Regions from separate parts of the Xanthomonas nasturtii genome, predicted to be linked through region 2. Evidence: predicted binding sites of a transcription regulator. Region 2 holds the regulator's gene; the other holds the start of a gene.
The links. The regulator FliA, encoded in region 2, starts transcription of late flagellar genes. The targets are predictions, from matches to a motif close to TAAAGTTTNNCNNNCNNNGGCCGATAA.
Positions count from the first base shown of each region.

Region 1: the regulator FliA is predicted to act here: its motif matches at 4,878-4,904, upstream of M3O59_RS11815 (methyl-accepting chemotaxis protein).

Region 1 covers NZ_CP142084.2:2,686,630-2,697,175, forward strand. Annotated here, with positions in the region: gene M3O59_RS11790 (H-NS histone family protein) at 255-656, shown strand; tRNA gene M3O59_RS11795 (tRNA-Ala) at 747-822, shown strand; gene M3O59_RS11800 (hypothetical protein) at 987-1,157, shown strand; gene M3O59_RS11805 (sensor domain-containing diguanylate cyclase) at 1,457-2,542, shown strand; gene M3O59_RS11810 (chemotaxis protein CheW) at 2,584-3,093, opposite strand; gene M3O59_RS11815 (methyl-accepting chemotaxis protein) at 3,105-4,763, opposite strand; gene M3O59_RS11820 (DNA-3-methyladenine glycosylase) at 5,069-5,689, shown strand; gene M3O59_RS11825 (DEAD/DEAH box helicase) at 5,629-10,023, opposite strand; gene M3O59_RS11830 (DUF3301 domain-containing protein) at 10,408-10,546, shown strand, end outside.
Region 2 covers NZ_CP142084.2:2,242,355-2,252,900, reverse strand. Annotated here, with positions in the region: gene flhA (flagellar biosynthesis protein FlhA) at 1-194, shown strand, start outside; gene flhF (flagellar biosynthesis protein FlhF) at 910-2,595, shown strand; gene M3O59_RS09785 (MinD/ParA family protein) at 2,582-3,466, shown strand; gene M3O59_RS09780 (RNA polymerase sigma factor FliA) at 3,463-4,230, shown strand; gene cheY (chemotaxis response regulator CheY) at 4,265-4,657, shown strand; gene M3O59_RS09770 (protein phosphatase CheZ) at 4,657-5,283, shown strand; gene M3O59_RS09765 (chemotaxis protein CheA) at 5,286-6,944, shown strand; gene M3O59_RS09760 (IS4 family transposase) at 7,106-8,320, shown strand; partial or broken gene M3O59_RS09755 (IS5 family transposase) at 8,478-9,494, shown strand; one part of gene M3O59_RS09750 (IS3 family transposase) at 9,525-10,378, opposite strand; one part of gene M3O59_RS09750 (IS3 family transposase) at 10,378-10,546, opposite strand, start outside.

The sequences.
Region 1 (10,546 bases), 440 kb from region 2:
AGCGGCCAACAAAACGGTGCGAGCAGCACTCATTACCCGCTCCTGTATCGTCATGGTCGGGCCTGCTGCCCATAGAATCGGGTCAAGCAGTGCCCGTAGCGACAATGCGAAAGCGCCTGAATAGGCGTTGTGAAAAGCCTGTTCACGCCGCGTGCAAGCCCCTGTTCCCTAACGGCCGCCCCCCAGGCCACATGGCATAATGCCGCGCGCCCTCCGGGCAGCGTGTCCACTCTTTATTCCGAGGCCATACCTCTGTGAGCAATACCTCTTCAAAACTGGATTCCATCGCGCAAGCCAAAGCCAAGCTGCTGGACGAGCTGCAGAAGCTGGAAGAGCAGGAGAAAACCGAGCGCGCCAGCGAGGCATCCTCCGCGCATGCCACCATCGTCTCGCTGCTCGAGCAGTTTGCCGGCCACTTCAACACCAAGCAGCGCAACGACATTGCCGCCTACCTCGGCACCACCGCTGCGCGCAAGGAAGTGGTCAAGAGCGGCCGCAGCGAAGTGAAGCCGAAGTACGAACTGCCGCATACCGGTGAGACCTGGTCCGGCCGTGGCCGCACCCCGAAGGCCTTCGCTGCCTGGGAAGGCTCGGTGTCGTACAAGGAATGGAAGGCCAAGAACCCGGACCTGAAATTTCCGCTGATCCGCGAGTGATCGCATTCGGGCGCGCCAGTGCGGCGCGCTCTGCCGCTGCCGGCCAGCCCTTGGCGAACCGCGCGGCATGTGGTTAGAATCGAAGTACGTGGGGCGGTAGCTCAGCTGGGAGAGCGTCGCGTTCGCATCGCGAAGGTCGAGGGTTCGATCCCCTTCCGCTCCACCATCGAATCAAACGTACAGGCCCTGGAAACGTCATGTTTCCGGGGCTTGTGCGTTCTGGAAGACGCTGCCGCGCGGAACAGCGTGGGCACGCCAGCCGTCGCCGTGGCGCAGGGATCACACCGTGCGCGCTAACGTCCAGGCTTCTCTCCATAGCGGACGCAAGCCATGAACCACAAGGACCAACAGCCCGATACCGTCGCCGACGATGCGCACGGGGTGACCGAGAGTCAGCAGGACCGCAAGCACGACGATGCCGCCAAGCAGCGCCCGGGCCAGGAAGACCTCAAGGTGCATGACGAGCAGAGCCGTCGCCCCACCCGCAATGCGGGTCAGTAAGGAGTGATGCAGCCAACGCCGCAGCCGATGTGAGGACACCTCCCGCGGCTGCTGGCTGTGGCGCGCTTGCGCGCTTCATCGCCGGCGCTGATGTCTTGCACCGTCCCGCTCATCGGGCAAGATGGCGCCTGCAAAGACTGGAATGGGTCAGCGATACGCGCGGGCAGTCTTGTGGCAAGATCCGGACAGGTGTTTCGCTGTTGTTCCGATGCTGATCGCTGTCGTGCGACCGCTTCGACCAGTGCCAACCCGCTCCTCTTTCATCGCCTTGATGGCGCCTTGTTCCGGTGGTGCTTTGCATGCAGATACCCGACGCGCCTGCGTTGAACCTGATCCCGGTCACGCTGCTGCCAGGTGGCGTCAACGCCAATTTCGGCGCGCGCTTGCCGGCCAACGAGGATGAGCGTGTGGTGGCGCTGCACGCGTACGATTTGCTGGACACCCCACCGGAGCCAAGCTACGACGCGTTCACCGCAATTGCAGCTGCGGTCTGCCGCGCGCCGATGGCGCTGATTTCGCTGGTCGATACCCACCGCCAGTGGTTCAAATCCAGGATTGGCATGCAGCCGGCCGAAACGCCGCGCGAACTGTCGTTCTGCGCGCACGCCATCCTCGAACCCGATCAGGTGATGGAAGTCGGCGACACCCATCTGGACGCACGCTTCGTAAGCAATGCGCTGGTGACCGGGGAGCCGCAGATCCGGTTCTACGCGGGCGCGCCTTTGCTGACCTCCGACGGCATCGCGCTGGGCACGCTGTGCGTGCTGGATCGCAGCCCGCGTCGTTTGTCGGTGGCCGAACGCGACGCGCTGCAGGCGCTCGCCAGGCAAGTGGTCAGCACCCTCGAACTGCAGCAGGCCGCCCGGCTGGTAGAGCTGGACGCGCTGCGCGACGCGCTCACCGGGCGATGGAATCGCGCCGGGTTGGAGCATGCCTTGCAGGCGCTTGCAGATGCGCCCAGCGCAACGCCGGATGCCGCACTTGGTTTCATGTTGATCGAACTGGACGGCTTCAAACGGCAAAAACTGCAGGCTGGCGCGGCTGCCGCGGACGCCAGCTTGCTGCAGGCCGCCAGCGTTCTCGAAGCGCAGCTGCCGTCAGATGCGATCGTGGCGCGTCTGGCCTGCGATCAATTCTGCGTGGCGCTACCGGCAATCTCGGCGCCTGCGGCACTGGAGGCTGCCGAAGGCTTACGCAAGGCCATGGAAGAGGCGAGCTGGCCCACCGGCCCGTTGACCATCAGCGCAGGGCTGGTGGATGTTGCCGCACCCACGGCATTCGACAGCAACACCTTGCTGGCCCGCGCCCGCCACGCGCTGCAGCAGGCGCGTGGCGAAGGCCGCAATCGCGTGCACCGCTTCAACGGGTGGCACCCGCAGGGGTGATCGGCGCGCCCGGCGCTGCGCACCCGTTGTAGTGCTAGCGCTCAGGCCGCCAGCGCATCGGTATTTCCGGCGATCTCGTCTACCTGCAGCACCTGCTCCATGTCCAGCAGCACCACGAAGCGCTCGCCCACCTTGCCCATGCCGCGCAACAGGTCGCGACGGATATGCGTGCCGAACGAAGGTGCCGCTTCGATGTCCTGATCGGCCAGTTCGATCACTGCATTGACCGCGTCCACCAGCACGCCGATCACCTGCGTTGCTTGCGCCTGCTCGGTAGCCAGAATCACGATGCAGCTGCGTTTGCCGATCGCACTGTCCGCACGTCCCAACCGCGACTGCAGGTCTACCACCGGCACCACTGCGCCACGCAGATTGATGACCCCGCGCACGCAATCCGGCATCGACGGCACCGGCGTGGGCGTGCGGTATTGAATGATTTCACGAATGCCGAGAATGCTGGTGGCGAAGGTTTCGCCATCCAGTTGAAAGGTCAGATATTGCGCGGCGGCATCGGCGTCGCCGGGCATCACATCAAGCGTCGGTGCGGTCATCGGTCGATCTCTCAGAAACGCGCGAACTGGCCTTCGTCCGGGCCCTCGGACATCGCATACGCAGGCGCTGCATTGCTGTGCCAGCCACGCGCCCCTGCGGCACGCGCCGGGCGTGCGGCAACCTGCTTGCCGCGCTTGGGCGGCGCAGTGGTCGCGCCCTGCCCGCCCAGCCGGAAGAACGCCATGCTCTGCTGCAGCTGTTCGGCCTGCGCGCTCATCTCTTCGGCAGTGGCGGCCAGCTCTTCGGACGCGCTGGCGTTTTGCTGGGTGGTCTGGCTCAGCTGCACGACTGCCGAATTGATCTGGCTGACGCCGGAGGACTGTTCTTCGGACGCCGCAGAAATCTCCTGCACCAGATCGGAGGTGCGCTTGATGCTGGGCACGATCGAATCCAGCAAACGGCCGGCGCGGTCGGCCAATTCCACGCTGGAACTGGCCACCTCGCCGATCTCCTGCGCGGCCACCTGGCTGCGTTCGGCCAGCTTGCGCACCTCGGCGGCGACCACCGCAAAGCCCTTGCCATGCTCGCCGGCGCGTGCCGCCTCGATCGCGGCATTGAGCGCGAGCAGATTGGTCTGATACGCGATGTCGTCGATGATGCCGATCTTCTGCGCGATCTGCTTCATCGCCTGGGTGGTGGCGACCACCGCTTCGCCACCTTCCACGGTTTCCCTTGCGGCCTGGGTGGCCATGCCATCGGTGATGCGCGCGTTCTCGGTGTTCTGGCTGATCGAGGCGGTCATCTGCTCCAGCGAAGCGCTGGTTTCTTCCACACCGGCGGCCTGTTCGCTGGCCGCCTGCGACAACGACTGCGCAGTGGCGCTGACTTCTTCCGAGGCACTGGCCAGGGTTTCGGCACTGGTATTGACCTCGCCGACCACCTGCGACAGCTTCTGCACCATGGTGCGCATCGCTTCGAGCAGTTGCGCGGTTTCGTCGCGGCCATGCACATCGATCTGCATGGTGAGATCGCCTTTCGACAAGCCATTGGCCACCGCCACCGCGCGGCGGATCGGTCCGGTGACGCTGCGGCTGATCACCACACCAAGCAGTGCGCCGAGCAAGACGCCGCCGCAGATGATGGCGATCAATATCCTGGAACTGCGCGTGTGGATGGCGTCGGTTTCCGCGTTGGCCGAAGCGGCGCTGCGCTCGCGCAGGCCACTCAGATCGGCCATCAAGGTATCCACCTCGTCCGAGCTGGCACGTACCGCGCGTGAGAGCTCGGCCAGTTCCGGATTGGCTTCGCGCAGCGCTTCGCGGTTGGCTGCCTCGATGAAACGCCCGCGCTCGTCCAGATACGTTTGCCAGGCGCGATCGAATTGCGCCAGCTTGTTCTTGCCTTCTTCGGTTTCGAAACTGCCGCGTGCGCGACTCATGTGATCGACCACCTTGGCGGTGTATTTGTCGATGTTCTGCACGTGCGACTGGCGCTCTTCCGCGCTGCCGGCCAGCAACAGGTTGGCGCGTGCGCGGCCCGCGTAGATCAGGTTGATGTTGGCTTCCTTGACATTGGACAAGCCGAGCAATTCGCGCTCATACAGCGAACTCGACAGCGCGCTGATGCGGCCGGAGTTGGAATAGCCCACCCACCCGATGCATGCGCCGATCGCCGAGACGATCAGGAATGCCACGATCAGCCGGGTTCCGATTTTGAAGTTGCCTAACATTGGGGAGTTCTCTCAAGAATGATGCGTGGGCGACATGCGCTGCATGACGGCGATGGCGATGGCGCTGCGCGTGCCGCGCGCTGCGATGCGGCGTGTCTAACCAATCGCTAATGGCTATCGGCGACGACAAAACACGCTTGAGATGCAGGCATCGCCACAATGCGTATTCATGCAAACGGATCTGCGCTTTTGTGACAGGTCATGCGCTCGCAACAGCCTCTGTTCGGAAAAACCCTACCCCTCAATGGCGGGCTGTCCGGGACAGTCCGCAGGGACATCACACTCCTGCGGCTAGGCTTGGCCACATGCCGTCCACACCCCTGCCCCGTACGTTTTACGCGCTCGACGCGCGCCAGGTTGCGCCGCAGCTGATCAACAAGGTACTGGTCAGCGCGGACGGGCGCCGTGGGCGCATCACCGAAGTGGAAGCCTATTGCGGCAGCGAAGATGCGGCCGCGCATTCGTTTCGTGGCATGACGCCGCGCACGCGGGTGATGTTTGGCGCGCCAGGGCACCTGTATGTGTATTTCATCTACGGCATGCACTGGGCGATCAACGCAGTGTGCGGCGGCGCGCCCGGGCATGCGGTCCTGATCCGCGCATTGGAGCCGCTCGACGGCATCGACAGCATGCAGACCGCACGCGGCGGCGCGGCGGTCAAATTGCTGACCACCGGCCCAGGCCGCCTGGCGCAGGCCTTCGGCGTGACCGCCACCGACAACGGGCTGGATCTCACCACCGCTGCCGCGCGTCTGTGGATCGAAGACGACGGCCTGCCCTCGCCCTCCAACCCACTGACAACGCCACGCATCGGCATCCGCAAGGCAGTGGATGCGCCATGGCGCTGGGTGGTTGCGGACAGCCGCTATGTGTCGCGGCCGCTTCCGCGCGTGGCTGGCAACGCCGCCACGCTGCCAGGCGCCTGAGCCAGCCAGCGCTCCATCGGCGACTGCTCGGCGGCACCCGGGCCGCGCTGTAGCAGGCGCAACGCCTGCTCGGCCTGCTCGGGAGTGAGTTCCTGCAAGGCCTGGAAGCGGTCTGCCGCCCATACCGCCATCGGCAGGCCATCCAGCGAGGCGACGCGATTGCCCGGCACACGTGCAACCCGCTCGCCCGGCAGCACGCTTCCGAGCAGATTACTCGAGTCGCTCGCACTCACGCAGATCCACTGTTGCGGCAACGCCCGCGCGCGCACGCGGCGCAAGGCGGCAATCGCCTCCGGCAACGCGAACTGCTCGCCGGACAGCCCGGCGATGAAACGGCCACCGCGAATTTCGCCACGCGCTTCCAGGCGCTGGTACATGCGCAACAACTCGCGCCACGGCGGCAGCCACGCGGCTTCGCGTTCGAGCAGCCGCCAGCACACCACGCCATAGCGACGCAGCAGCGTGCGGGCGACGTGTTCGAGCGTGTCCTGATGGCATTCGCCGGCTTCGGCTAACGGCAAGTCGGGCAACGCACGCACCGGCGCCCAGCGTCCGGCATCGCGAATGCCCAAGGCGCTTGCGCGGCGCCGATGGCGCGACAGCGCCGACGGGCGCTTGGACGCCGGCACCAGCAGCGCGCGCAGCCCGGCATAGCTGTCGCACTGCGCACGGCCGCGCATCACCAGCTCGCTCAATGCGTCTTCCAGCTCGGTGTTCATCAAATGCGCCGCATCGGCGATTTCGTCGAAGAACAATGCGCCCTGCTCCTGCAGCACTGTCATGACCCGTTGCGCGCGCGACCCCAGCGGTCCGTCGTCGGCATCGCGCGCCAGGCTGCGCCAGCGCTGCGCTTCGCGCCGCGGCAGCAACACGATTGGCGTGCTGCGCAACGCGGCACCGCTGCGCCCGCCACCGGGCCGCAGGCGTGCCCACAGCGTGCGCCCGGCGGTGCACAACTCGTCCAGCCAGGCCGGTTGATAGTCGCGCACACGCGCCGGCAACAGCTCGCTTTCCCACAGCACCGCAGACGCTTCGTAGCCTTCCAGCTGCCCGATCACGCCGGCCAGTGCGTCCGGCCCGGCCACGCGGCTGGTGCCGTCGACATGCTGCCACTCGAATAGAAAGCGCGCGTAATCGCGCTGCGACACCGGCTCGATCTCGCGCCGCAATCGCCCCAGCGTGTAGCGATGGATGCGCGCCAGCAGGTGACGTTCGCACCACTCCTGCGCCTGCGCGTGCGCAGTGAACTGCCCCGCCATGACATAGCCTTCGCGTTGCAATGCCGCCAGCGCAACCGCGATCTCCGCTTCGGCCACCTGCAACGCCGAGGACAACGCCGACACCTGCGCCGGGCCGATCGCCGACAGGCGCCCACGCAGCAGTTCGCGCACGGCCCAGTCGCGTTCCCACGCGGCAATACGGCAATCCTCCGGCGCCTGCAACGGTGGATGCGCGCAGGCGTCCGGATACAACGGCAAAAACCAGTCGATGCGCTCGGCACTGATCCACAGCGCCGCACTGCCGTGCAAGGCAACGCAGGTAGCGCGACCATCGGCAGCGAGCGCCGCCAACCAGGCCTGCCAATGCGCATCGCTGGCTTCGTCGAGCGGCAGCACGCCGAGCCCCACCAGCGCCTCGTGCATTTCTTCGGCATCGCGTGGCTGCGGCCAGGCTTCCTCGCGCACCGCATCGATGGCCTGCGGGTCGAGCTGGCCCAGATCGTCGCTGGTCTGCGGCGTGTAGCGGCGACTCTGCACGGCCTGGGTGCGGCGTTCTTCCAACGGCGCATCGTCGAGAAATGCGTACGGACGCGCATTCAAGGCTTCGGCCGCCAGCGGCGACGGTGCCGCCAGATCGCGCGCAATCAGCGTGATTGCGCCCGATTCCAGCCCCCGCAGCACCTGCAACCAGCCCTCGCTGTCCATGGAGTGATGCAGGCAATCTTCCAGCGTCTGCGCCACCAGCGGGTGGTCCGGCACCTCGCGTTCGCCGACCAGATTCTCTGCGCAGGCCACCTGGTCCGGGAACACCGTGGCCAGCAGATCCTCCGACTTCATCCGCTGCAACTGCGGCGCGACCTTGTTGCCGCCGCTGAAGCGCGGCAGCGCCATCGCATTGGTCGCATTCCAGCGCCAGCGCACGCCGAACAATGGGGCATCCAGCAAGGCCTGGATCAACACATGCTCGGCCGATGACGAATGCAGATAGCGGCCGACCTCTTCCAGCGCAAAACTGTGACTGGTGGACAGCGACAACACGATCGCATCTTCGGTGGCCGCAGCCTGCAATTCGAAATTGAAGGTGCGGCAGAAGCGTTTGCGCAACGCCAGTCCCCACGCCCGATTGATCCGGCTGCCGTAAGGCGAATGGATCACCAGCTGAGTGCCGCCACTGGCATCGAAGAAGCGCTCCATCACCAGGCACTGCTGGGTGGGCAGCGCGCCCAGTGCGGCGCACGCACTGGCCAGATAGTCCAGCAGTTGCCGCGCCGCTTCGGCGGACATGCCCAACGCGTTCTGCAGCCAATCGCAGGCCGCCACATGTGGCGTGGTGTCCAGCCGCGCGGCCAGGTCGCCACGCAGGCGCGACACCGCCGCCGACAATTCGTCGCTGCGGCCCGGCGCCTCGCCCAGCCAGAACGGAATGTTCGGCGGCGCGCCCTTGGCATCTTCCACGCGCACGCGCCCGGCATCCACGCGCAGGATGCGGTAGCTGGCGTTGCCGAGCTGAAACACGTCGCCGGTGAGACTTTCCACAGCGAAATCTTCGTTGACCGTGCCGATCTTTTCCGCCTGCGGCTCCAGCACCACGCTGTAGTCGCCGGTTTCGGGAATGGTGCCGCCGGAGGTCAGCGCCGTCATGCGCGCGCCACGCCGTGCATGCAGGCGCCGATGCACCGCGTCGCGATGCAGGTAGCCCGCGCGCGGGCCGAGCCGGGTGCTGAAGCCCTCGCACAACATGCGCACCACGCTGTCGAAGCTGGCGCGGCTCAATTCGGCGAACGGCCATGCGCGGCGCACCAGCGCGAATAGCGCATCTTCATCCCAGTCTTCGCATGCCGCTTCGGCCACGATCTGCTGCGCCAGCACGTCCACCGGCGCCAGCGGGATGCGCAAGGCATCCAGTTCGCCGCGGCGGATGCTGTCCAGCAGTGCGGCGCATTCGACCAGCTCGTCGCGGGTCTGCGGGAACAGGCGCGCCTTCGGCGTGCCGCCAACCTTGTGCCCGGAACGCCCGGCGCGTTGCAGGAAGGTGGCGATCGAGCGCGGCGAACCAAGCTGGCAGACCAGATCGACATCGCCGATATCCAGTCCCAGCTCCAGCGATGCGGTCGCCACCAGCACGGTGAGATCGCCGGCCTTGAGCCGTTGCTCGGCCAACAAACGCGTCTCGCGCGACAGGCTGCCGTGATGCGCCGCCACGCGCTGCTTGCCGAGTAGATCGCCCAGATGCCGCGCCGCGCGCTCGGCCATTCGCCGCGTATTGACGAACACCAGCGTGGTGCGATGCTGCTGCGCAAGCGCGGCCACGTCGGCATACACCTGCAGCCATTGGTCGTTGGACATCACCACGCTCAGTGGCGTGGGCGGCAACGCCAGAGCCAGGTCGCGCGTGCGGGTGTAGCCGATATCGACGATCTCGCACGGCGGCGGCAACCCGTCTGCGCCGACACCGACCAGAAACTGCGCCACTGTTTCGATGGGCTTCTGCGTTGCCGACAGCCCCACCCGCGTGATCGGCTGCGTGGCCAGCCGCTGCAAGCGCTCCAGGGTCAGGCTCAGGTGGCTGCCGCGCTTGTCGGCCGCTACCGCATGGATTTCATCGACGATGACGGTGCGCACATGCCGTAGCGCAGTGCGTCCGGATACCGAACCCAACAGCACATACAACGACTCCGGCGTGGTCACCAGAATATGCGGCGGCGTGCGGCGCGCTTGTGCCCGCTCGCGCTGCGGCGTGTCGCCGGTACGCACCGCGGTGCGCACCGCAACGTCCGGCAATCCGCTCGCCACCAGCGCCGCGCGGATGCCTTGCAGCGGCGCTTCCAGGTTGAGGTGGATGTCGTTGGATAAGGCCTTCAACGGCGAGACGTAGACCACGCGGGTTTCGTCGGGCAGCGCACCGCCATTGGCCAGCCCGTCGCGGATCAACCCGTCGATGGCGGCGAAGAACGCGGTCAGTGTTTTACCCGACCCCGTTGGCGCAGCCACCAGCGTGTGGCGCCCGGCCTGGATCGCCGGCCACGCGGCAATCTGCGCCGGCGTTGGCGCAGCGAAGGTCTGCGCGAACCACGCAGCGACCACGGGATGGAACTGTTGCAGGACAGGATGCATTGGCGATGCCCGACACCGGACCCTCATCTTGAGGGCGCGGCGCGCGGATGTAACTTGGCGGGAGCTCGATGGATGGGGTTGCGCGGTGACCCAGACAAGCCGGCCTCCGCAGCGCCGATGAACGATTTAGAGCGGCTAAGACAACGTAGCAATTGGCAGGTGGGTGCGGGCAGCGCTAAGAGCGTGCTTAGAACTGGAGGGTACGAGCGGGATGTGCCGCCCCGAACACCGGCCGCACCCGTGTGGCGGTGAGCGCACTCGGTTTGTTGGACGCACTTGCGGCGCTGGTGCCGGCCTCTGCCGCCGACAAGGCGACACCCTCGCAACGCTGCGGCGCCGGCACGGCGATTGTCCACCGGCCGCATGGCGTGGCACATTGACGCCATGCCCAGCCTTATTCTTTTCATGATCGCCGGCGCCGCGCTGTTCGCGTTCTGGAACTCTTCGCGCGCTGCCGCCGAACGTGCCGACATCCTCGGCCGTAATGCCTGCCGCGCTGCCGATGTGCAGTGGCTGGACCAGA
Region 2 (10,546 bases):
GCCTGCACCAGAGCCTGGCCGATTGCGTCGGCAAGCAGGAAGCCCGCAACGAACCGGCCGTGGTGCTGGTGCCCGGCCAGGTCCGCGCCGCCCTGGCCCGTCTGGTCCGCCACAGCGTGCCGACCCTGTCGGTGCTGGCCTATAGCGAAGTGCCGGAAGACAAGCGCCTGAAGCTGGTCGGCACCATCAGCTGAGGTTTGCGCTGTTACGCCGCGCAACCCATGACATGCCGTGGACCGGGCAAGGTCGCCGCCCTATGTAGGAGCGACCTCGGTCGCGAGGGCGTTACCGGAACGCCCCATCGCGCCCAGGTGCCCTGCGACACGCTGCGCTGCCCCTTGTAGAAACGCCCTTCGGCGCGACAGGCGTTACCGGGACAGTCCGTCGCGCCCAAGGGCGCTCCTAAGGAGTTGTCAGCTCCCCGCCGTCACCACGCCGGCCGGCAATGCCTGCAGACCGGCGACCGACCGCCGTCTCCGGCGTCGGAAAGCCGCCACTGGCCCGGACCTCCAATCGATTGCACGACACCAGCCATTTCCAGGCGTTCCGGGCCCGCCACGTTCGGCGCCCAGCCCGCCGGCGCATCGACCGGCACGGTGACGCCCACGTATTGCGCTGCCGCAAAAAATGTCAAGCATGCCAATGACTTGAAAGCGCCAACCCGGGCCGAACGCACAGATTCCGCCCCGTCCCCGATCACCCGGATCCCCGCGCCGGAACCCCGGCATCCCGTTTTGGCACACCGCATGCATTAGCTCTGGCGAGACCGCAGCCAGCAACACCGCTACGGGGCGCGCGCAGGACTTGGAACAACGAACGGGACAGGCAACTCATGACGCTGGCAACACACCCACATTCATCGCGCACCCGCCCGGCGTCCGGCGGGTCCCGTTCCTGGAGGCACTTCGCATGAAAATCAAACGCTTCGTTGCCCCGGACATGCGCACCGCATTCCGCATGGTGCGTGAAGAACACGGCCCGGACGCAGTGATCCTGTCCAACCGTCGCACCGCCGAAGGCATCGAGATCGTCGCTGCCAGCAACTACGACGAAGAACTCGTGCAGCGCGCCCTGGAAACCGCGCGCTCCGAGCCGCCGGCTGCACACAGCGAGCCGGCGCCCATCCAGCAGGCAGCTGCCCCGCAAGCCCCTGCCCGCCCGGCCGCGCCGGTGCACGCGCCGCTCAAGCCGGCTGCCGAGGCCAACGTGAGCCAGCGCCAGCGCGTTGCCAGCGCCGCCGAAGACATGATCGCCGCCATGGCGCTGCGCCAGCCGGTCAACGTGCCGCGCCAGGCGCCGGTCGCCGCACCGGTGCGCACCGCCTCCATCCCTTCGCCGGCCGCCCAGGCGCTGGCCCACGCGGTTGCCGTCACCACTGCACCGCGCCAGGAACACGCGCTGTCGGCCGTGCCGGAACAGCTGTTCGCCGACTTTTTGACGACCGCCCCGGTGCAGCGCCCGGCCGTGCATGCCGCCCCGGTGCAGGCGCCGACCCCGATCATGGCCGCCGCCGCTGCCCCCGTGCATGCCGGCTACGGCCAGGACGAAGACGACCGCGACGACGCAGCCGACTTCGATCTGGACGACGCGCTGCCGCAGATCCTGCCGCCGGCCGCACTGCCGCCGCTGGTGGTCGCCCCGGTGGCGCTGGCCGCGGTGCCGGTCGCCGCCGCCCCGGCGCCGCAGAACGATGAAGAACTCAAGCAGTTGCGTGGCGAGCTGGCGCTGATGCGCCAGATGATCGAGCGCGAAATGAACCGCCTCACCGACGAGCGCCTGCGTGGCTCCCCGGTGCGTGCGCAGGCCCTGGAGCTGATGGACGACTACGGCTTCGACGCCGGCCTGATCCGCGACGTGGCCCTGCAGATTCCGGCCGATACCGAATTGCACCGTGGCCGCGGGCTGATGCTGGGCCTGTTGTCCAAGCGTCTGCCGGTCGCCCCGGTCGACCCGCTGGAACGCGGCGGCGTGATCGCCCTGGTCGGCCCGACCGGTGCCGGCAAGACCACCACCATCGCCAAGCTCGCCCAGCGCTTCGCTGCCCAGCACGCCCCGCGCGACGTGGCCCTGGTGACCACCGACACCCAGCGCGTCGGCGGCCGCGAGCAGCTGCACAGCTACGGCCGTCAGCTCGGCATCGCGGTGCACGAAGCCGACAGCGCCGAAAGCCTGCTGGACCTGCTCGAGCGTCTGCGCGATTACAAGCTGGTACTGATCGACACCGCCGGCATGGGCCAGCGCGACCGCGCCCTGGCCGCGCAGCTGAACTGGCTGCGCGCCGCCCAGCAGGTCACCTCGCTGCTGGTGCTGCCCGCCAACGCCCATTTTTCCGACCTCGACGAGGTCGTACGCCGCTTCGCCCACGCCAAACCCCAAGGCGTGGTGCTGACCAAACTCGACGAGACCGGCCGCTTCGGCAGCGCCTTGTCGGTGGTGGTCGACCACCAAATGCCCATCACCTGGGTGACTGACGGACAGCGGGTCCCTGACGACCTGCACCGCGCCAATGCCGCCAGTCTCGTTCTTCGTCTTGAAGATTTGCGGCGCGCTGCCGATAAGCCCTGTACTCCGGAGCACAACCATGCAGTCGCGTGAATACGCCAAGCTGACCAACGCCTTCCCCCTGTCGGCGACCCGTCCCGAGCCCTTGGGCCCGGTGCGCACCATTGCCGTGACCGGTGGCAAGGGTGGCGTGGGTAAAACCAACATCTCCGCCAACCTGGCCGTGGCGCTTGCCGACATGGGCAAACGCACCCTGCTGCTGGACGCCGACCTTGGCCTGGCCAACCTGGATGTGGTCTTGGGACTCTCGCCCAAGTACACCCTGGCCGACCTGATCGCCGGCCGTTGCACGCTCGATGAAGTGATCATCGAAGGCCCCGGCGGCGTGCTGGTGGTGCCGGCCGCGTCCGGTCGCCGCCACATGGCCGAACTGGCCCCGGCCCAGCACATCGGCCTGGTCAACGTGTTCTCCGAACTGGAACGCGACCTGGACGTGATGGTCATCGACACCGCCGCCGGCATCACCGACAGCGTGCTGACCTTCTGCCAGGCCGCCCAGGACACCGTGGTGGTGGTCTGCGACGAGCCGGCCTCGATCACCGACGCCTACGCGCTGATCAAGGTGCTCTCCCGCGAACGCGGCGTAGACCGCCTGCAGATCATCGCCAACATGGTGCGCGACCCCAACGAAGGCCGCCTGCTGTACGACAAGCTCTCGCGCGTGTGCGAAAAGTTCCTGGGCGATGTGTCGCTGAACTATCTCGGCCACGTGCCGCAGGACGACTGGTTGCGCCTGTCGGTGCAGCGGCAGCAGCCCGTCATCAAGGCCTACCCGTCCAGCCCGTCGGCGCAGGCCATCGCAGAAATCGCACGCCGTACCTCGCGCTGGCAGGCCCCCACCGTGTCGCGCGGCAACGTCGAGTTCTTTGTCGAACGCATCATCCAACGGGGAGTGGCCGCATGAGCACCGCTACCGCAACCACGGCCAGCGCGCAGTACCGCGCCGTGCAGCGCAACAACGCCAACGACGTGGTGACCCAGCACGCCGACCTGGTCCGCCGCATCGCCCACCATCTGGCGGCGCGTCTGCCGGCCAGCGTGGAAGTGGACGACCTGATCCAGGCCGGCATGATCGGCCTGATCGAAGCCTCGCGCAGCTACGACTCCGAACAGGGCGCTTCGTTCGAAACCTATGCCTCGATCCGCATCCGCGGCTCGATGATCGACGAGATTCGACGTGGCGACTGGGTGCCGCGTTCGGTGCACCGCCGCGCCCGCGACGCCGCTGCCGCCGTGCGCAAGATCGAACAGAACACCGGCCGCGCCGCCGCCGCCACCGAAGTGGCTGCCGCGATGGAAATGCCGCTGCCCGACTACCTGCGTCTGATGGAAGACGCCGCACGTGGCCAGGTGCTGAGCCTGGAATCGCGCATCGAAGATCACGGCGAGCTGGACACCACCGCCAAGGGTGGCCCCAACCCGCAGCAGATGATGGAGCGTGGCGAATTCGGCCGCGAGCTGGGCAAGGCCATCGGCCAGTTGCCCGAGCGCGAGCAGCTGGTGCTGTCGCTGTACTACGAACAGGAATTGAACCTGAAGGAAATCGGCGCCGTGCTCGGTGTCAGCGAATCGCGCGTGTGCCAGATCCACGGCCAGGCAGTGGTGCGTTTGCGGGGCCGCCTCAAAGTCTTCGAACTGGCCGATGCCGGTGTCGAAATTGACGAATAATTTTTCGCGTAATTTTTCGTGTTAGGAGCTTGATGTGAACAAGAACATGCGGATCCTGATCGTGGACGACTTTTCGACGATGCGACGTATCGTCAAGAATCTGTTGGGCGATCTCGGCTTCACCAATACCGCAGAGGCCGAAGACGGCAACAGCGCCCTGGCGGCGTTGCGTGCCGGCCCGTTCGATTTCGTGGTGACGGACTGGAACATGCCCGGCATGACCGGCATCGACCTGCTGCGCAACATCCGCGCCGACGCCAAGCTCAAGCACCTGCCGGTGATGATGGTGACCGCCGAAGCCAAGCGCGAACAGATCATCGAAGCCGCGCAGTGCGGCGTGAACGGCTACATCATCAAGCCGTTCACCGCGCAGACGCTGGAAGAAAAGCTGGGCAAGGTGTTCGAACGTCTGGCGGCCACCGCCTGATGAACGCCACCGTGGAAACCAATGCCGAACGCGCCGCGTTGATCGACCGCCTGCAAGGCGCGCTCGACGCACTGGAAAGCGGTGACGAAGCAGCGTGGAAGCGCGAGGTCGACCACCTCGCCGCCCTGCGCACGCGTCCGATGATGCAGGGCCTGAGCCGGCTCGCCCGCGAACTTGGCCAGGCACTGGGCGAACTGCCCACCGTGCCCGAAGAGGCCGGCGAACTGGACGATGCGTGTTCGCGCCTGGACCACGTGGTGGAAATGACCGAAAAGGCCAGCCATCGCACGCTGGATCTGGTCGAAGAATGCCGCGAGCTGGCCAACCAGTTGCGCGATGGCGGTCTGAATCAGGACCAGGGCGCGTTGCTGGAAAAGATGCGCCACAACCTGACCGAACTGTCGCTGGCGCAGAGCTATCAGGATTTGAGCGGCCAGATCATCCGGCGCGTGGCCGGCATCGTGCGGCGCGTGCATGAAGGCTTCGGCGCGCTCGGCCTGCCGCCGAAGAGCACCGAACCGAAGAAAGACGACGGCGGTCTTGCCGGTCCTGCAGTCAAGGGCCTGGACCGTCACGCGGTGTCGCAGGACGACGCCGATGACCTGCTGTCCGGATTGGGGTTGTAACCATGAGTGCTGTTCCAGACGATATTGCTGCCGATTTCATCGTCGAGGCCCAGGAAATCCTGGATCGCCTCGGCGAACAGCTGGTGTCGCTGGAACAGACACCAGACGAGGCCGACCAACTCAACGCGGTGTTCCGCGGCTTCCACACGCTCAAGGGCGGCGCCGGCTTTCTGGCGATCAAACCGATGGTGGAGCTGTGCCACGCCGCTGAAGAAACCCTCGGCATGGCGCGCTCCGGCCAGGCGGTGCTGCAGGCGCATCACTTCGATGCCGCGCAGCAATCGCTGGATTATCTGCAGGCCATGCTGGATGCGATGGGCACCGGCGAGCCGGTACCGCACGCGCCGGCCGCGTTGATTGCACAGTTCGATGCAAAGAGCGGCCCACCGGCGGTCAAGGCCGTGCCTCAGGCAGCCGCTGCCAAACCGGCGGCGGCCGCACATGCCGACGATGCGCATGCGCCCGCTCCCAAGGCGGCCGGCAAAGGCGCAGCCAAGGGCGGCGCCGAAGCCGAACAGACCGTGCGCGTGGATACCAAACGCCTGGACGCCATCGTCAACCTGATCGGCGAACTGGTGCTCTCGCGTAACCGCTTGAAGACCTTGCGCACCCGCCTGCGCGATGAAGAACTCGACCGCGCGGTGAGTACGCTGGACATCGCCACCGCACGCCTGCAGACCGCGGTCATGCGCACCCGCATGCAGCCGGTGAGCAAGGTGTTTTCGCGCTTTCCCAAGGTCGCCCGCGACGTCGCGCGCTCCTTGTCCAAGGAAGTGGAGCTGGAACTGATCGGCGCCGAGACCGAGCTAGACCGTAATCTGGTCGAGGCGCTGGCCGACCCGCTGGTGCACCTGGTGCGCAACGCCATCGACCACGGCATCGAATCGCCAGCCCTGCGCGAAGCCACCGGCAAACCGCGTAGCGGCCATGTGCGCCTGTCGGCGCAGCAGGAAGGCGACTACGTCAGTATCGAGATCCAGGACGACGGCGCCGGCATCGACCCCGAACGCCTGCGCGAGATCGCCCGCAACAAGGGCCTGATCGACGCCGAAGCCGCCGCCCGCCTGAGCACCGACGAGTGCCTGCATCTGATCTTCATGCCGGGCTTTTCGACCAAGGCGGAAGTGACCGACATCTCGGGTCGCGGCGTCGGCATGGACGTGGTGCAATCGCGCATCCGCGAACTCAGCGGGCAGATCCAGATCCAGTCCGAACTGGGCCGCGGCAGCCGCTTCATGATCCGCGTGCCGCTGACCCTGGCCATCCTGCCCACGCTGCTGGTGCAGGCCGGCGAAGCCGTCTACGCCCTGCCGCTGGCGCGCGTGGTCGAAGTGCTGCACGCACCGCAGACCTCGCTGGGCTGGTTCGACGGCCGCGCCGTGCTCGACCGCCGCTCGCACACCCTGCCGCTGATCGACCTGCGCCGCTGGCTGGGCGTGCCTGCCGAACAACCGCCGCTGCTGACCGTGGTGCTGCTGCAGGCCGGCGAGACCCGCTTCGGCCTGGTGGTGGACCAGGTGCGCGGCCGCGAGGAGGTGGTGATCAAGCCCCTGCCCCGTGCCCTGCGCGGCCTGCCCGGCTACGCCGGCGCCACCCTGATCGGCGACGGCCGCATGGCGCTGATCCTGGATGTGGATGGCTTGCGTTCCAGCGATCATTGAGGTTGGGGAATCGGGAATCGGGAATCGTCAAGACGATCCTGGTTCTGATGTATCCCCACATTTCTTCCTGCAAGATCAAACACTTGGTGTGCCAGGATGTGGAAGAAAGTGCGCGCATGGGGCACGCTTCAAGGTGACTAAGCCAAAGAAGAGTACCGACCATGCGCGCCAGCGAAGTATTGCAGAAATGCTTGTCTAACTCACTCTCCGGGATGCATGCATTACGCCAACGCAGCTTGCTGCGCGCGGTTGAAGCGCTAGTGCATGGAGGCCGGCTGACGTTGATCGACATCGCACGCGCGTGGCCAGGCGCGACGCGGGTACGTGCGCCCCTCAAGGCATGCGACCGCCTGCTGTGCAATCGCGCGTTGTACGCCGAGCGATCCGCCATCGAGCGGGACATGGCGCATTGGCTGTTGCGCGGCACGCAGCCGGTGATCATCATCGATTGGAGCGATCTGAAGCCGGACAAATCGTGGTGCCTGCTGCGTGCGGCCGTCCCGATCGGTGGGCGCACGCTCACCTTGCTGGACATGGTGGTTCCGGGAAAGCAACAAGGCTCTCCTGGCGCGGAGAAGCGTTTCTTGCAGCAACTGCGCGCATTGATTCCAGACGATGTGCGTCCGATCCTGGTCACTGATGCCGGCTTCCGCACGCCATGGTTTCGTGCGGTGTCGGCGATGGGCTGGGATTGGGTTGGGCGACTGCGTGGACACACGCAGGTCAAGCCGCAAGCCGTGCCCGATGATGTAACGCAATGGATCGATAGCCGGAACCTGCATGCATTGGCTTCCAATCGTGCAAACGAATTACCACCGATGCAGATCAATCGTAGCGATCCACTCAATTGCCGCCTGGTGCTCTATGCCAAAGCACGAAAAGGGCGTCAGCACCGCAACCGGCGCTCACCTGCCAACGTCTCGCGTGCATCATCGAGCCTGAAAGCAGCAGCGCGTGAGCGCGAGCCGTGGTTGATCGTTGCATCACCCCAGTTGCACGCACCCAGCGCAACGCAGTTGGTCAACCTGTACGCACGGCGGATGCAGATCGGGCTGGCATTTCGTGATCTGAAATCGCACCGCTACGGCCAGGCAATGGAAGACAGTTTGACCCGGCGCGGTGAGCGCCTGCAGATCCTGTTGTTACTCCACACGCTGGCCACCTTCGCCAGTTGGCTGGCAGGACTCGGCTGCGAAGCCACCGGCATCGCACAGTGGCTATCGCCGCGCAACAGTACCCGCAAGCTCTATTCGACACTGCGTGTCGGCCGCGAGGCGTTGGTCAGGCGCTGGCCGATGGAACCGGTCTCACGCTGGCTAGAACGCTTACGCACACTGCCCGACGCAGTGCGCGAGCAGATGACGTTGGTGCTGTAAAACGTGGGGATACCTCAGATCCTGGTTGCCTGATCTAATGAGTCGCCCCTGAAAAACCCCCAAACCACATCCATTGCAGGGCTTTCCCCGCATTTTCGACGTGCTGGAACTGCCAGTTTTCGTTAATGTACGCACTGGTTTCTGGCAGTTTTCGCCCATGCGCACACGCCGTCCCGCTGCCGATCACTTACCTGCCGATGAGTTGTTTCGTTCGCGTCTGGAAAACCAGATCGACCTGCGCCATCCACTGGTTCAACTAAGCCATCGGCTGCCGTGGAGTGTGTTGGAGCAGGCGCTATCGCCACGATTGCCGGCCACAACTGCCAGCGGCGGACGGCCCGGCCTGCCGATGCGTCTGATCGCCGGGCTGCTCTACCTCAAGCACGCCTACGACCTGTCCGACGAGGCCGTATGCGCGCGCTGGCTGGAAAATCCGTACTGGCAGTTCTTCACCGGCGAGGTGGTATTCCAGACCTGCTTGCCGTGCGATCCCAGTTCCCTGACACGTTGGCGACAGCGTCTGGGCGAAGCGGGCATGGAAGAGCTATTGGCGCACACGATCAACACCGCGCATGCGATGAAGGCGGTGGATGCACGCGAGTTGTCGCGGGTGATCGTGGACACCACCGTGCAGGAAAAGGCGATCGCCCATCCCACCGACAGCCGGCTGCTGGAGGTGGCGCGCAAGAAGCTGGTGCTGCTGGCCAAGCGCCACGGCATCGCACTACGACAGACCTATGCGCGGCAAGGCCCGGTCTTGAGCCGCAAGGCCGGGCGCTATGCGCATGCGCGCCAGTTCAAGCGCATGCACAAGGTGCTGCGACGCCAACGCACGCTCCTGGGACGCGTATTACGCGATCTGCAACGCAAGCTGGACCCCTTGGTGCGTGAGCGCATCAGTGTCTGGCTGGAACGCGCACAACGGGTGTTGACACAACGCCCCAAGGACAAGCAAAAGCTCTACGCCCTGCATGCGCCGGAAGTGGAATGCATGAGCAAGGGCAAGGCGAGGACACCTTACGAATTTGGCGTCAAGGTCGGCATTGCGGTGAGTGCGCGCAAAGGCTTGATCGTGGGCGCGCGCAGTTTTTCCGGCAATCCTTACGACGGCGATACGTTGGCCGAGCAGCTGGAGCAGACGCGTGGGTTGCTGCAGGATGTGAATGTAACCCCGACGTCCCCCCGTCCTGAGTAGCGGCCGGGTCTAGAGTCCGGGGTTGATGATATCGGTGTTGGCCAGCTGTTGGGCATACGCGGAGGGCGTCATGCCGCCGATTGCTTTCTTGGGTCGCTCCTCGTTGTATTCGCGTCGCCAGCGCTCGATCTCGGTGCGTGCGTGCAGCAGTGTCGGGAACCAGTGCTCGTTGAGGCATTCATCGCGCAACCGGCCGTTGAACGATTCGACATAGGCGTTCTGGTTTGGCTTGCCGGGTTGGATGAGTCGCAACTGCACGCCACGCGCATGCGCCCAGGTGACCATCGCCTTGCCGCAGAACTCCTTGCCGTTGTCGGTGCGGATCACCTGCGGCAAGCCGCGGCTGATGGCCAGCCGCTCCAGCACACGCGTCACGCCATGGCCCGAGATTGCACGCTCCACCTCGATGGCGACCGCTTCGTGTGTGGCGTCGTCCACGATCACCAGGCACTTGATCGCCCGGCCGTCGGCGGTGCGGTCGAACACAAAGTCCATCGACCACACCTGGTTTGCCTGCAATGGCCGCAGCAGCGGCTGACGCTCGCCCACTGACACTTTCTTGCGCTTGCGGCGGCGGACCTGCAGCTGCTGCTCGCGGTACAAGCGCTCCACACGCTTGTAGTTCACCAGGCGTCCTTCCTGGCGCAGCTTGAGATAGATCATCCCCACGCCGTAGCGCTTGTGGCGATGCGCCAGTTCCACGATGCGCTCGCGTAGCGCAACGTTGCGGTCCTCGCGCGGGCAATAGCGCAGCGCACTGGCGCTCATGCCGATCGCGGCCAACGCGCAACGCTCGCTGGCCCCTCGCCCCATCCACTCGCGCACCAGCGCACGACGCGCCGGTGCGCTCACCATTTTTTTTGCAGTGCCTCCTTGATCAGATCGTTCTGGAACACCTGCTCGGCGAGCAGCTTCTTCAGGCGCGTGTTCTCTGCCTCCAGGTCCTTGAGTCGCTTGGCATCGGGCACGCTCATCCCGCCAAACTTGCTGCGCCACAGGTAGTAGGAGGCCTCGCTGAAGCCATGGCGCCG